One region of the Micromonospora sp. WMMD723 genome, then DNA from elsewhere that is predicted to be linked to it. Evidence: riboswitches for the same ligand, from Rfam matches in the RefSeq annotation. Region 1 holds a riboswitch; each other region holds the start of a gene.

Region 1 (3,513 bases):
GGCGGTGCGGCGGGTGTCGAACCCGTGCCGGCCACGCCGGGACGGTCGCTGGTCGGGCAGGCCGGCGACACCGTGCCGACCGGGGACCGGGTCGAGCCAGACCTGCACGGCGGGACGCCCCGCGTCGCCGCCGAACGGGCCGCCGTGCTCGCGCCGGGTGAGCATGGCGACGTCGACGCTGAACTCGAAGAGCCGCCAGTCGACCTGCGGCGCGGCCCGACCGATCTCGGCCACCAGTGCCACCCGGGCCGGGTCGGTCACCGGCTCGGCACGACCGGCGACGTACGCCTCGTCGTCGCTCTCCTCCGGTGGGAACGAGTGGAGCGCGTAGCGGCCGTCGCGTTCGAGGTCACGCCGCTTGGGCGAGTCGACGACGAAGCAGAACAACCCGCCGTCGGTGACCAGCGGGCAGACCGGGTGCACCCGGGGACCGCCGTCGGCGCGGACGGTGGCCAGGTAGCCGAAACCCGACCCGTACTGCTGGAGAAGAAGGCGGATCCCGTCGGCGAGGCGGGGCTCGTCGGCGGCGAATGCGGACCAGGATGCCATGCGGTCATCCTATCGAACATACGTTCGAGAATCAGCCCGACACGCAGGTCGAACGGCCCGACGTGCGCCTCCGCGCAGCGACGACGCCGGCCGGTGGGGCGGCCCGGTGGGCAGGTCCGGCCGGCCCGCTGGATAAGGTGTCCCGATGCTGCTCTCCGACCGGGACCTCGTCTCCGAGATCAAGGCGGGCGCGCTGGCGCTGGAGCCGTTCGAACCGAGTCTGGTGCAGCCCTCCAGCATCGACGTGCGCCTCGACAAGCTGTTCCGGGTGTTCAACAACCACCTCTACACCCACATCGACCCGGCGGTGCAGCAGGACGACCTGACGTCGATGGTGGAGGTGCCGGCGGGCGAGCCGTTCGTGCTGCACCCGGGCGAGTTCGTGCTCGCCTCCACGCTTGAGGTCATCTCGCTCGGCGACCAGCTCGCCGGCCGGCTGGAGGGCAAGTCGAGCCTCGGCCGGCTGGGGCTGCTCACCCACTCGACCGCCGGTTTCATCGACCCGGGTTTCTCCGGCCACGTCACGCTGGAGCTGTCGAACGTGGCCAATCTGCCGATCACCCTCTGGCCGGGCATGAAGATCGGCCAGCTCTGCATCTTCCGGCTCTCCTCGCCGGCCGAGCACCCGTACGGCTCCGCGGTGTACGGATCGCGCTACCAGGGCCAGCGGGGACCGACCCCCAGCCGTTCCTGGCAGAACTGGCGTACCTGGCCCATCGGCTGACGCGGCGTGCCGCGTCCGGGCCCCGGGACCGGGGCCCGGACGCGGTGGCTCAGCCGGGTCGGCCGTAGCTGTTGACCGGCCCGTCGTCGACCCGCTTCATCGTGATCGGTTTGCCGGCCTGGGAGGCGTGCACGACCCAGCCGCCCCCGACGTACATCCCGACGTGGTGCAGGTCGGAGTAGTAGAAGACCAGGTCGCCGGGGCGCAGGTCGGCCCGGCTCACCCGGTCGGTGACCTGGCGCTGCTGCCGGGCGTTGTGCGGCAACGACACCCCGGCCTTCGCCCAGGCGGCCATGGTCAGCCCGGAACAGTCGTAGTTGTTCGGGCCGGCCGCGCCCCACACGTACAGCTTGCCGATCTGGGCGCAGGCGAACTTGACCGCCGTACCGGCCGGGCCACCGGGGTAGCCGGCGGGGCACGGGGCCGGGCGCAGCTTGCCACCGCCGCCGTTGCCGTAGACCGTCAGCCGCAGCTTCTGCAACCTGTCGATCTCGGTGTTGATCTGCTTCTTGCGGGCCGCGAGCTGTGCTTCGGTACGGGTGAGCTGGGCGACCATCTCGTCCAACGGCGCCTTGGTGGCGGCGAGTTCGTCGCGGAGCTGGGCGACCTCCCGCACCTCGCGCTGCTGGCGACTGGCGAACCGGTCCAGCAGCCCCAACTGTTCGACCACCTGGCTCGGGCTGCGGCTGCCCAGCAGGGCGTTGACGGTGGACACGTTCTCGCCCTTGTACGCCTGCACGGCGAGGCCGCTGACCTGGTTCATCGCCTGGTCGACGCGGCGTTGCAGGGGGGCGATCCGCTTGCCGAGCGCGTCGGCCTGCCGGCGCTTGGCGGCGAGGTCGATGCGGGTGGCGTTGTGCTGTTCGATGAGCGGTTCGAGCTTGTTCCAGTCCTGGTCGATCTGTCGCTCGATCTCGGCGACCGAGGGGTCGGCGTGCGCCGCCGTGGGGCCACCTGTCAACACGACCGCGGCAGCGGCCAGGGTGGCGAGGGTGGTGGTGAAGCGGGACCAGCGTGGGCGCGGCACCGTCGTGTTCCGGGCGACCTGGGTCGTCCGGTGCGACGGTGGCCGCGGGGCATGGTGTGCCACCGGGCTCCGGGCTCCTTCTTCCTCGACCGCCTACCGGGTTAGCTGACGGGTTCGGGCGGGAAGGGAGCGCCCTACCGCGGTGGTCGCGGATTCACCCCGGCGTACCTGGGTCCCCGGCTCGCCCGGAGGCGACTCGGCGGTGCCGGCCGACGCCGCCCCGGGTGGGGCGGACCTGGTGCCGACCGACGATTGACCAGAGTAGAGACGCTCGTTATCGATCCGCAACCCGCCGTGCCGGCACACTCCGTGACCGGAAAGCACGCAACCCCCGGCCCGTCGGGCCGGGGGTTGACGTATGCGCTGGTCAGGGACGGCGGAAGCCGGCCACCGGCATGTAGTTGATGCTGGTCACCTGGACCGGCTTACCGGTCCGGGGTGCGTGCACCATCATGTCGTTACCCAGGTAGAGCCCGACGTGGTGCAGGTCGCTGAAGAAGAACACCAGGTCGCCGGGGCGGGCCTCGGAGCGCGGGATGGCCTTGCCCTCGTTCCACTGCGCACCGGTGAAGTGGGTCAGCGAGATGCCTGCCGCCTTGTACGCGAACTGGGTGAGCCCGGAGCAGTCGAACGAGTTCGGCCCGGTAGCACCCCAGACGTACGGGTCACCGACCTGCGCGCAGGCGGTCGCGATCGCGGTCCGGGCGGCGGAGCTGACCACACCGTTGATCGTGGGGCAGCCGTTCACCTTCACCGTGGTCTTCGGCATCGCCGCCTGCAGCCGCTTGATCTCGGCGTTGATCTGCGTCTTCTTGGCCGCGAGTTCCTTCTCCTGCTTCACCTCGGCGGCGATCAGGGTGTCGAGCTTCTGCTTCTCGGCGTCGTACTTGCGGCGGACCACGAGCACGGCCTCGACCTCCCGGCGCTGCTCGGCGGCGAGCCGGTCCAGGATGGTCAGCTGCGCGGCGAGGGTGCCCGGCCTGGTGGTGGTGAGCAGCGCGCTCAGCTCCTGCGAGGGGCCGGACTTGTAGTAGCGGGAGGCGAGGTCACCGACCCGACCCAGGGCGAGTTCACTCTGCAGGGCCAGCGGCTCGATCTTCTTCTGGAGGTCGGCCGACTTCTTGCGGTTGACCTTGAGCTGGGCCCGGACCTTGTTGTAGTCCTCGATGGTCGGTTCGAGCTGTTCCCACTGCTTGTCGAGGGCCGCCTCGAT
Region 2 (3,513 bases), 2.1 Mb from region 1:
GGCCCCGGGCACCCCCGGCAGGCTGAACCCGCCCCAGCGGGGGCCGCCCGCCACCACCACGACCTCGTCCCCGTACCACCCCGGGCGGACGTTGCCCGCAACGGTCCCGCCCCGGTACGGCCCCGACCCGCCACATCCGCCCGCGAGGTGTCGACCCGTGAACACCGTGCTGTCCCAGTTCCTGATCGGGGTGCCGACCGCCACCGCGATCTGGTCCCTGCTGCTCGTCCTCGCGCTGACCGGCCTCGCCGTCCTGGTCGCCCGCCCCGAGCGGGACCAGGCGACCGAGGTGACCCCCGTCGCGCCGCCGCCGGACGCCCCGCCCCCGGTCGCCGACCTGCGGCGTTACGCCGAGGAGGTGGCCGTCGCCGCCGCCGGGGCCGCCCAGACCGCCCGCCGGCACCGGACCGCCTGGCTGGCCGCCCAGGACACCCTGGAACGGGCCTGGCAGGCGTACGACGAGGCCGAGACGGCCGCCCGCCGGTTCCTCGGCGCGGGGGCGCTGCCCAGCCCGCGTACCCCCCGGACACCCGCCGAGTACGCGGGCCGGGAGCGGTGGCTGCACCAGGAGGCGGTGGCGGCGCACTGGCGGGGCGAGTTGTCGGTGGAGCGGCTGCGGGACGTCTTCGCGCACCGCGACGGCTGGGACCCGCGCCGGCACCCCGTCGAGCACGAGGTGATGCTGGCCCGGGCGGTCCGGGAGGACCGGCGTGCGGCGTACCGGGCGGCGGCCTGGCGGGAGAGCGTCGCGTGGCGGGACGCCGAGCTGGCCGCCGAGGCCGCCCGTTCCCTGGCCGCCGAGGCGTACGCGGCGACGCAGCGGGTGCGGCCGGGCCGGGTCCCGCGGCCCCGTACCGCGACGTCGGCGGCGACCCGCCTCACGCAAGCCACCCGCTGGCACCCGGCCCGGGTCGGCTGACCGCCCCGGGACCACCGCTCCCGGACCGGACGAGGTCCGGTCCGGCCTGGCCTGGCCCGGTCCGGCCTGGCCTGGCCCGGTCCGGCCTGGCCTGGCCCGGTCCGGCCTGGCCTGGCCTGGCCCGGTCCGGCCTGGCCTGGCCTGGCCCGGTCCGGCCTGGCCTGGCCTGGCCCGGTCCGGCCTGGCCTGGCCCGGTCCGGCCTGGCCTGGCCCGGTCCGGTCCGGTCCGGCCCGGGGTGATCGACACAACGACGCGCAGATGGCGGTGTCCGTGCCGCGTTGACCCCACGACCTCGGCCCCGTTGCGGATGCCGTGCCCCCGCCCCTGCGGTCCCGTTGCGGGCGGTGGTCCTGCCCGGGGCCGCGCGGACCGGGGGACCGGGGGACCGGGGAGACCGGGGGACCGGGGGTCCCGGGGACCGAATTGTTATCCAGGCCGGTGTGGGTGCGGTCACGTCCCGGCGGAACCGGACACCCCGTCACACCCGGTCACATCGACTCCGATGATCATCGGAGGTTGCGGGTCGGCTGTCCGGTCACGGCCCTGTCGAGCCCCGACGGCCATTCGTCCCCGGCCCGCACCCCCGCTGCCCGACTGCCCCGCAAATCGGCCGACCCGGCGATGTTTACGCAGGTCACGGGGCTTGGCGGGAGGGAAGGGCGGCCAGTAGTGTCGCTGCGGTCCGGTGCGGTTTCCGATCGCAGGAGGCGACGCCGCGCCGACCCGCTCAATCGTGCACGGCACGAACCGGGGACCCACACGCACCACCTGGGGTGAATCTCCGGGCCACGGCCCGGGGTAGGGCGATCTTCCCGCCCGAATCCGTCAGCTAACCCGGTCGGCGGCAGCGGAAGGAGTTTCATCCTCGTGCAGCATGACCCCACCCCTCGGTGGTTCCTCCACCTCGGTGCCGGGGTGCCGCCGGACCGTCGCGCCTGACGCGCTGACCCGGCCGTCCACCCCGCCGCCCGACCCCGGTCGGGCGACCCGCCGATCCGTCCGGCTCCCGTCGGGCGGTCCCTGCCGAACGAGCGTCCGAACACCCGATCCGCGCGTGGCGTACCCGCCGCGTGCCGGTCCGGCGTGCCCGGCCGCCTCGCCCCGTGGAGGAACACCCCGTGAAGCACCACATGAAGCGTCAGCTCCGCCGGCTGGGCGCCCAGCGCCCGTACCGGATGGTCGTCGGCTCGGCGGCGGTCCTCGTCCTGGCCGCCGGCGGCACCGCCCTGGCCGCCGGGGTCGACGACGCCCCGACCGACCAGCACGCCACCGCCGTTGCCGAGACCGCCCCCCGCCTCGACGACGTCGCCAGCCGCGCCCAGGCCCGGGTCGCCGTCCCCGCCCCGGCCGGCCCGTCGGCCACCCCCTCGACCAGCCCGTCGGCGAGCCCCACCCCGTCGCCGCGGGTCACCCGGGCCAAGGCCCGCGCCACCGCCGACCCGGACCTGACCCGCAGGGCGACCCCGAAGCCCCCGTCGTCGAAGGTCCTGCGCTACGACTACCAGGCCCAGATCACCTACTACTACTGCGGCCCGGCGGCGGTACGCAACGCGCTCAGCGCCGCCGGCATCGAGCGCGGCCAGGACGCCCTCGCCGCCCAGTTGGGCACCACCGAGATGGGCACCAACTCGGCCGAGGACACCACCCGGGTACTCAACGCCGTGGTCAAGGGGGACCCGTACCGGACCCGGATGTTCGCCGGGACCCCGAGTGACGCGCAGATCGAGCGGCTGCGGGCCGACGTGGTCGCGGCGGTCACCGACCGGCGGGCCGTGGTCGCGAACGTGGCCGGGGACGCCACCGACCTCGACGGCGGCTGGCACTCCTTCCCCGGCGGCCACTACGTCGCCGCCGTGGGCTACCGGGACAACGGCCGCACCGTGCGGATCGCCGACTCGGCCGACCCGTCGCTGCCGGCCTACTGGGTCAGCGTGACCACCCTGGCGAACTGGATCGCCACCCGGGGCTACTCCGCCTGACCGACCCACCCCACCCGCCCCGGCCGCCCCGACCACGGGTGGCCGGGGCGGTGCTCGTCATGGGGCCGATACAGCGATGTCAGCGGACTCGGATACCGCGACACCGCCCCGATAGGCGTCGGGCACCGCCGGCTCAGGCCCGGGGGGAGAGGACCGGGGCGGTCCGGGGCGTCGGCGGGGTCCAGCCCGGCTCCAACTCCCGGCGGGCGGCGTCGAGGAAACCGTCGGCGTACCCGTCGGCGGGGAAGTCGCCCAGGTAGCGGCGGCGGGTGTCCCACCGGGCCGCCGCCAGCGGGTCGGTGTCCAGCAGGCCGGTCAGCACCTCGTCGAGGTTGGCCATGTCCCGGCGCAGCACGTAACCGGAGCGGGCCAGCGGGAACCGGTCCAGGAACTCGTCGCCGTCGACGCCCAGGTCGGTCACCGCGTACGGCTTGCCCGAGTAGAGGTAGTCGGAGATGACCCCGGAGACGTCGGAGACCAGCGCGTCGGAGCGGTTGACGCAGTCGGTCAGGCTCAGCTCGCGGCTGGCCGCCGCACCCCACAGGTGCTGCCGGCCCGTACGGGTCCGGTCGGCGGCGAGCAGCTCGGTGAGCCGGGCCAGCTGCCGGGCCGAG
Region 3 (3,513 bases), 1.8 Mb from region 1:
GGCCGGCCCGCGCGGATCGAGCTGAACATGCGACTCGTCACCTTCATCGACTCCGTCGGGATCAGCGCCATGGTCGCCGGCTTCCAGACCGCCGAGGTCAGCGGCGTCAAACTGATCGTCACCGAGCCGAGCCGGTTCGTGCACCGACAGCTCTGGGTCACCGGCCTGCTCGGGCTCTTCGGCGCCCCGGAGCCGTACTTCGCCGGTGCCGCCACCCCGGAGGTCCTGCCCGGCGCCTGACCGGGCCACCTGTCGGTGTCGACGCCACTGACCAGGGACGTTGCCAGTCCGTCTCCGGTACGGCACGATCGTGCGACCGACGACGGTCAGGAGGCCCGGTGGTCCGGCGGGAGAGCTTCAGCTACACGGTGCAGGCGCACTGCTCACCGGCCGACGCGATGGCGCTGCTGAGCGACCTGTCCCGGCAGGAGGAGTTGCATCCCCTGATCGTCCGGGTGCGCCGGCTGCCCGCCCGGCCGGGTGCCCTGGCCAGCTACGCGATCACCGACCGGCTGGAGCTGGGCCCGCTGCGGTTCCCCGTCACCTACCAGGCCGACGTGCTGCTGGCCGGCGACGACGAGATCGTGACGGTGGCCCGCCAGCAGCCCGGCACCACCGTGCGTAACCACACGCGGTTGCGGATGGAGGGTGACCTGCTGCGGATCGACGTGGAGATCACCCTCGCCGCGCCGGCCCCGCTGTTCGGCTACGCCTTCCGGCAGGCCCGCGCCGCCCACCTGGGGTTGGCCAGCCGACTCGGCGCGGTCCTGGACGGCCGGGCCGGCGACCCGCCACCCGCCGGCTGACCACCGCCGGCACCTGGGCCGCCCGGCCCGGTCGGCACCCGACCCGCCTGTTGCGGCCGGGCCGTGGTCCGGTGGTCCGCCCGCGTCGGACGGACCACCGGGTCGGCTCAGATCATCGACAGGTGTACGTGGTTGGTGTGGTCGCTGGACGGGTCCCCGTTGCCCCCGCTGTACGCCTTCCACCCGCTGCTCGGCAGCCAGATCCGCTTGAACCAGATCACGTAGAGCACACCGAGCCGGTCGGCGTTGCGGATGAAGTACGCGGCGAGGTTGTTGCCGTACGTCCGGTCGCCGCCACTGGCCACCCCGCCGAAGCCGCCCTTCTGGGCGGCGAAGTCGCACGCCCGGCCCTTGGGGTGCTCGCCGGAGCCGCTGGGTCGGTAGCAGGAGACGTACCTGGTGAAACCGGCGGCCTTGGCCTGGTTGAGGGCGTTGAGCGTGCGCGGGGTGATACAGCCGTTGGCCGGCGTCGGGTCGTTGACGCTGCACGACTCGGACGGCCAGGAGCCGTCGGAGTTGCGGGGCGCCCCCTTGGCGTTGCTGGTGGACGTGCCGTCGGAGCTGCCGGAGTCGCGGGAGGTGGAGGTCGGCTTGTCGGCGGCGGCCACCGCCAACGCCCGCTCGGCCTGCTCCCTGCGCTTGCCCATGGTGGCGACCTGCTTGCGCTGTTCGGTGATCTCCCGGGTGACCGCCGCCCGGGTCCGGGTGGCCTGGTCCCGGGTCTCGATCATCGTGCGCAGTTCCTGGTCCTCCCGGGTGGCGACCGTCTCCAGCGCCGCCGCGCGGTCCAGGAAACCGCTCGGGGTGTTGCTGTTGAGCAGGGCGGACATCGGCCCGAGCCGGCCGGTGCGGTAGGCCGCTCCGGCGATCTCGCCGACCTTGGCGGTCTGCGTGACCAGTTGCCCCTCGATGGTCTTGAGCTGCGCGTCGAGTTCCTGCTGGCGCTTGGTGGAGCGCTCCAGGGCGGCCTTGGCCTCCAGCCAGCCCTTGCTGGCCGCGTCGAGCTGGTCGCGCAGCGCCGGGGTGCCGCCCTCGTCGTCGTCGCCGGGGGCGGCGAGCCGGGTGGTGGGCGCGGCGGCGGCCGGGGTGAACGGCGCGGCCGACACGCCCAGGGCCAGGGCCGTGACGACTGCGGCCAGCAGCCGTGTGGTGGTGCGTACGTGCATGCGGATGTCCTTCCGTCAGCCGCCGACCGGGTTAGCTGACGGGTTCGGGACGGAAGATCCCTACCGCTTGCGCGGATGCACCCCAGGAACGTGGTTCCCCGGTTCGCCCGGGCGGGCGATTAGGCGGCGGCCTCTGCCTGGCGGAGACCGGGGCCGAGCCTACCGGTACGCGTGTGACGCCTGCCTACCTCGTGACTGAGGGTACGAGAGTGAATACTCTCAAATGGTTCAAACGACGCAAATTTCCGTGATCTCTGTGCGGGAGTACCCGGCGGGGCTGACTGTCCGGCCCAGGGTGGGGTCACCAGTGGGCGGGGCCGCACGCGCCGGGGCTCGCTCCGGGCTCGACCTGGAGGGTGGCGTGCTCGATGTGGAAATCCTCCCGCAGGGCGCCCCGGGCGGCCGCCAGCACCGTGCCGACCTCGGCGTCACCGGCCAGGGTGAGGTGGGCCGAGGCGACGTCCATGCCGGAGGTGAGCGTCCAGACGTGCAGGTCGTGCACCTCGGCGACCCCGGGCACGGCGGTCAGCCGGTCGTGCACGGCGGTCACCGGCAGGTGCTCCGGAGCGGCCTGGACCAGGATGCGCACCGCCGCCCGGCCGAGCCGCCAGGTGCGGGGCAGGATGAACACGCCGATCGCCACGGCGACCAGCGGGTCGGCCCACCACCAGCCGGTGCCGGCGATCAGCAGCGCCGCCACGATCACTCCGACCGAGCCGAGCAGGTCACCGAGCACCTCCAGGTACGCCCCGCGCAGGTTGATGCTCTCCTTGGCACCCTCCCGCAGCAGGCCGAACGCGACGATGTTGGCGAGCAGGCCGAGCACCGCCACCACCAGCATCGGGCCGGCCAGCACCTCGGGTGGCTCGCCGAACCGACGGACCGCCTCGATCAGCACGTAGACCGCCACCCCGCTGAGCAGGACGGCGTTGGCCAGGGCGGCGAGCACCTCCAGCCGGTAGAGGCCGAAGGTGCGCTGCGGGTCCCGGGCGGCCCGCCGGGTGGCGGTGATCGCGGCCAGCGCCATCCCGATGCCGAGCACGTCGGTGAACATGTGCCCCGCGTCGGAGAGCAGGGCCAGCGAACCGGTGCCGAAGGCGGCCACCGCCTCGACCACCATGAGCACGGCGAGCAGCCCGAACGCCGCCCAGAGCCGGCCCCGGTGCCGGTGCGCGGCGTTGCTCACCGTCGCGCTGTGGTCATGACCTGCGCCCACGTCCACACCTTCCGTCGCCGTCGGGACCACCGTCGCCGTCGGGACCACCGTCGCCGTCGGGACCACCGTCGCCGTCGCGGACCCGCTCCAATCTATGCTCACATCGCTATGTGTGCAAGTGACGGTCGGACGTCCGGCCAGGTGGGCCGGGGTGCCGGTCGGTCAGCCGGTCGGTTCGACGGTGGTGAGGCGCTGGGTCGCCCGGGACAACGCCACGTAGAGCGTCCGTACCCCGGAGCCCGGATCGGCCCGGATCTCGCCGGGGCAGACCAGTACCACCCCGTCGTACTCCATGCCCTTGGCCTGGAGGCTGGTCACCACCTGC
Region 4 (3,513 bases), 460 kb from region 1:
AACCGGATGGCCGGCTGACACGTATCCCGTCCCGGATCGTTGGGAGAACTCGCACGCATGGGCGCCGACCACACCCGTCCCGCTCCGTCCACCCCGCCGCGGGTGCGGCGGCTCCTCGTCATGACGGTGGTGCCGCTCATCGTGGTCACGGTGATCGCCACGCTGGTGCTCTGGCCCGGCGCGACCCCGAAGATCGACCAGGGCGAGCAGGTGCCCCGCCACCACGGCACGGTGACCCGGGTGGTGACCGAGCCGTGCCCGCCCGCGCCGCAGACCCCCGACGGCCCCTCCGGGGTGGCCGACGGGCCGTGCGGGACGGTGACCGTCGCCGTCGAGCAGGGGCCGGACGCGGGCCGTGAGGTGCAGACGCCGGTGCCGTCGGGGCCGGGAGCGCCGACGGTGGCGGTCGGCGACGAGGTGGTGCTCGTCGCGCTGGCCGACCCGAGCGATCCGTCGGCGAGCAGCTACCACATCGCCGAGCACCAGCGGGGCATGCCGCTGCTCTGGCTGGTCGCCCTGTTCGCGGCGGCGATCGTGGCATTCGGCCGGCTACGCGGGCTGGCCGCCCTGGCCGGTCTCGGGGCCAGCTTCGCCATCCTGTTGACCTTCGTGGTGCCGGGCATCTCCGCCGGGGGCGCGCCGCTGCCGATCGCGGTCACCGGCGCCGCGTTGATCATGTTCGTGGTGCTGTACCTGACCCACGGGATCACCGCGCAGACCTCGGTGGCGGTGCTGGGCACGTTGGGCAGCCTGGTGCTGACCGGCGTGCTGGGCACGCTGGCCACCGCCGCCACCCACCTGACCGGGTACGGCAGCGAGGAGGCCACCACGCTGTCGATGTACCAGCGTGACGTGGACCTGCACGGCCTGCTGCTGGCCGGGATCATCATCGGTTCGCTCGGTGTCCTGGACGACGTCACGGTCACCCAGGCAGCCACCGTCACCGAGCTGGCGCACGCCAACCCGGGGCTGTCGAGGTTGCAGCTCTACCGGGCGGCGACCCGGGTCGGCCGGGCGCACATCGCGTCCACGGTCAACACGATCGTGCTGGCGTACGCGGGCGCGTCGCTGCCGTTGCTGCTCCTGCTCACCGCCGACAGCCGCCCGGTGAGCCAGATCCTCACCAGCGAGTTCCTGGCCCAGGAGATCGTCCGTAGCGCGGTGGCGACCCTCGGCCTGGTGGCGGCGGTGCCGCTGACCACCGGGTTGGCCGCGCTGGTCGTGACCGCCGGGCGGGGACCGGCCGACGCCGGTACGGCCGGGCCGCCACCCACCCCACGTCCCACCCCCGACCGTGCCGAGGCGTTGGAGGCGTTGAGCGCGCCCCGGCACGGTGCACCGTCCACCCCGGCCCCCGCACGGTGGCCGGACCCGGAAAGGAGCACGGACACCGCATGGTGACACTGCGCTGCGTGACCGGAGGCGAGGTCGCGGCTGTCGGTCGCGTCACTGATTACCCCTCGCTATCGGGAAAATACTCATTTGGTCGGGTTGCGGGCGTAGATCCCCGGTACGACTCTCGGGTAACCTCGCTGCCGGTCACCGCCGAAGGCGCCCACCGGCGCCAGCGGTGCCACCGCCCAATCGCCGTACGGCGAGCCGGGGAACCGAGCACCTGGGGTGAATCCGCGCCAGCGGTAGGGGCCACTTCCGTCCCGAACCCGTCAGCTAACCCGGTCGGCGGTCGACGGAAGGGAAAACTGTGACGGCACCCCTACGCCGCTGGTTGACGCCGGCAGTGGCCGTACTCGCCGCCCTGGCGATCGTCGCCGGACCGGCCGCCGCCCCCGCGACGGCCGCGCCCAACGCGCCCACCCCCTCGGGGCACGAGGAGGACGACGAGCCGAAGCTCCTCACCGACGTCATCGAGGCCACCAACCGGGAGTATTCGGCGGCGAAGACCCGGCTGGAGAAGTCCAAGAAGCGCCAGCTCGAATACGCCATCGAGGTGGAGAAGGCGGAGCAGGAGCTGGCGGCGCTGGCCCCGCAGGTCACCGAGATCGCCGCCCAGTCGTACCGGACCGGTCGGGTCGGCGCGGTCGCCGCGCTGCTGGAGAGCGACGCGCCTGACGCCTTCGTCCGCCGGGCCGCCGCCCTGGACGAGCTGAACATGGTCAACGCCGGCAAGCTGGCCGAGGTCAACAAGGTCAAGACCCGGGCCGAGCAGGCCAAGCTCGCCGTCGACGCCGAGGTCCGGGAGCAGCAGAAGCAGACCAACCTGATGGCCAAGAAGAAGACCGAGGCCGACAAGGCGCTGGCCCTGGTCGGCGGCCGGGGCTTCACCGGCGGCCTGGTCGACGCGACGTCCCCGGTGGCCCGCGTCGCCCCCGGCCAGACCGCCGACGGCGATTGGCGTGGCGAGTCGTGCAGCGAGAACGACCCGACCACGTCCGGCTGCATCACCCCGCGCACGCTGCACATGTACAAGGAGGTCAAGCGGGCCGGGTTCAACCGGTTCGTCGGCTGCTACCGCCCCGGTGGGCCGTGGGAGCACCCCAAGGGCAGGGCGTGCGACTGGTCGTTGCAGAAGAGCGGGTTCAGCCCGTGGCACAACAACGACACCCGGATGTACGGCAACAACCTCGCCGCGTTCCTGATCCGCAACTCGGACCGGCTGGGCATCTACTACGTGATCTGGAACCGGCAGATCTGGTTCCCGGCCAACGGCTGGAGTTCGTACTCGGGACCGTCCGACCACACCGACCACGTCCACGTGTCACTGCTGTAGCGACCGTGTTCGACACCACGGCGGCGATGGTGCGGTGTCCGGGTCCCTGGACGCCGCGCCACCGGCCCCGATGAGTTGTTCGGGCCACGCACGACGAAGGCCGCCCGGCTGAGCCGGGCGGCCTTCGTCGTGACCGGTGCGGGTCAGGAGGCGACGGGTGCCGACGCGGCACCGGCCGGCACGGCCGGTGCGGGCACCGCGGCGGCGGGCTCGGACAGCACGGCGGCGGGCTCGGGGGCCGGGGCGACCTGGTGGACCTCGCCGGCGGCGAGGCGGTAGGACATGCCGACCACCGCGCACCGACCGGCGACCACCTCGGCGGCGATCACCGGCGAGTTGCCGAGCAGCACCTCGACGGTCTGCGCGATGTGGATGTCGACGATCCCGTCGATGTCGTGCACCCCCTGCTGGGCCGCGCGACGCAGGCTCGGCCCGACGGCGGCGACCACCGAGTAGAGGTGCCCCGGGGGCTGGGTGCCGGTGCGGGCCGTGTCCCGGGCCGCCTGCACCGCACCGCAGGAGTCGTGCCCGAGGACCACCACCAGCGGGGTGCCGAGCACCGTGACCGCGTACTCGACGCTGCCGAGCACCTCGGGCCCGGCGGTGTGCCCGGCGGTCCGGACCACGAAGAGGTCACCGAGACCCCGGTCGAAGATGATCTCGGCGGCGAGCCGGGAGTCGGAGCAGCCGACGATGACGGCGAAGGGATGCTGACCGTCGGCGACGGCGGCGCGGTGCCCGGCGTCCTGGTTGGGATGACGGGGCACACCGGCGACGAACCGCCG

Evidence for each region. Region 1 has a riboswitch for cyclic di-AMP ahead of ACN261_RS09630 (NlpC/P60 family protein). Riboswitches for the same ligand answer to the same signal wherever they lie in the genome.
Region 2: linked by a shared signal. The riboswitch ahead of ACN261_RS18705 (C39 family peptidase) and the one ahead of ACN261_RS09630 (NlpC/P60 family protein) in region 1 are both predicted to bind cyclic di-AMP.
Region 3: linked by a shared signal. The riboswitch ahead of ACN261_RS01455 (coiled-coil domain-containing protein) and the one ahead of ACN261_RS09630 (NlpC/P60 family protein) in region 1 are both predicted to bind cyclic di-AMP.
Region 4: linked by a shared signal. The riboswitch ahead of ACN261_RS11815 (coiled-coil domain-containing protein) and the one ahead of ACN261_RS09630 (NlpC/P60 family protein) in region 1 are both predicted to bind cyclic di-AMP.

What each region holds. Positions count from the first base shown of each region.
Region 1 covers NZ_JBMKNR010000001.1:2,131,666-2,135,178, reverse strand. The annotation lists gene ACN261_RS09640 (pyridoxamine 5'-phosphate oxidase family protein) at 1-549, opposite strand, end outside; gene dcd (dCTP deaminase) at 695-1,273, shown strand; gene ACN261_RS09630 (NlpC/P60 family protein) at 1,323-2,363, opposite strand; cyclic di-AMP (ydaO/yuaA leader) riboswitch at 2,376-2,512, opposite strand; gene ACN261_RS09625 (NlpC/P60 family protein) at 2,668-3,513, opposite strand, start outside.
Region 2 covers NZ_JBMKNR010000001.1:4,235,666-4,239,178, forward strand. The annotation lists gene ACN261_RS18695 (hypothetical protein) at 1-26, shown strand, start outside; gene ACN261_RS18700 (hypothetical protein) at 158-919, shown strand; cyclic di-AMP (ydaO/yuaA leader) riboswitch at 1,635-1,779, shown strand; gene ACN261_RS18705 (C39 family peptidase) at 2,051-2,899, shown strand; gene ACN261_RS18710 (CDP-glycerol glycerophosphotransferase family protein) at 3,033-3,513, opposite strand, start outside.
Region 3 covers NZ_JBMKNR010000001.1:317,029-320,541, reverse strand. The annotation lists gene ACN261_RS01465 (STAS domain-containing protein) at 1-240, shown strand, start outside; gene ACN261_RS01460 (SRPBCC family protein) at 339-806, shown strand; gene ACN261_RS01455 (coiled-coil domain-containing protein) at 914-1,972, opposite strand; cyclic di-AMP (ydaO/yuaA leader) riboswitch at 1,977-2,108, opposite strand; gene ACN261_RS01450 (cation diffusion facilitator family transporter) at 2,274-3,188, opposite strand; gene ACN261_RS01445 (HelD family protein) at 3,351-3,513, opposite strand, start outside.
Region 4 covers NZ_JBMKNR010000001.1:2,591,492-2,595,004, reverse strand. The annotation lists gene ACN261_RS11820 (YibE/F family protein) at 58-1,401, shown strand; cyclic di-AMP (ydaO/yuaA leader) riboswitch at 1,568-1,699, shown strand; gene ACN261_RS11815 (coiled-coil domain-containing protein) at 1,703-2,728, shown strand; gene ACN261_RS11810 (carbonic anhydrase) at 2,872-3,513, opposite strand, start outside.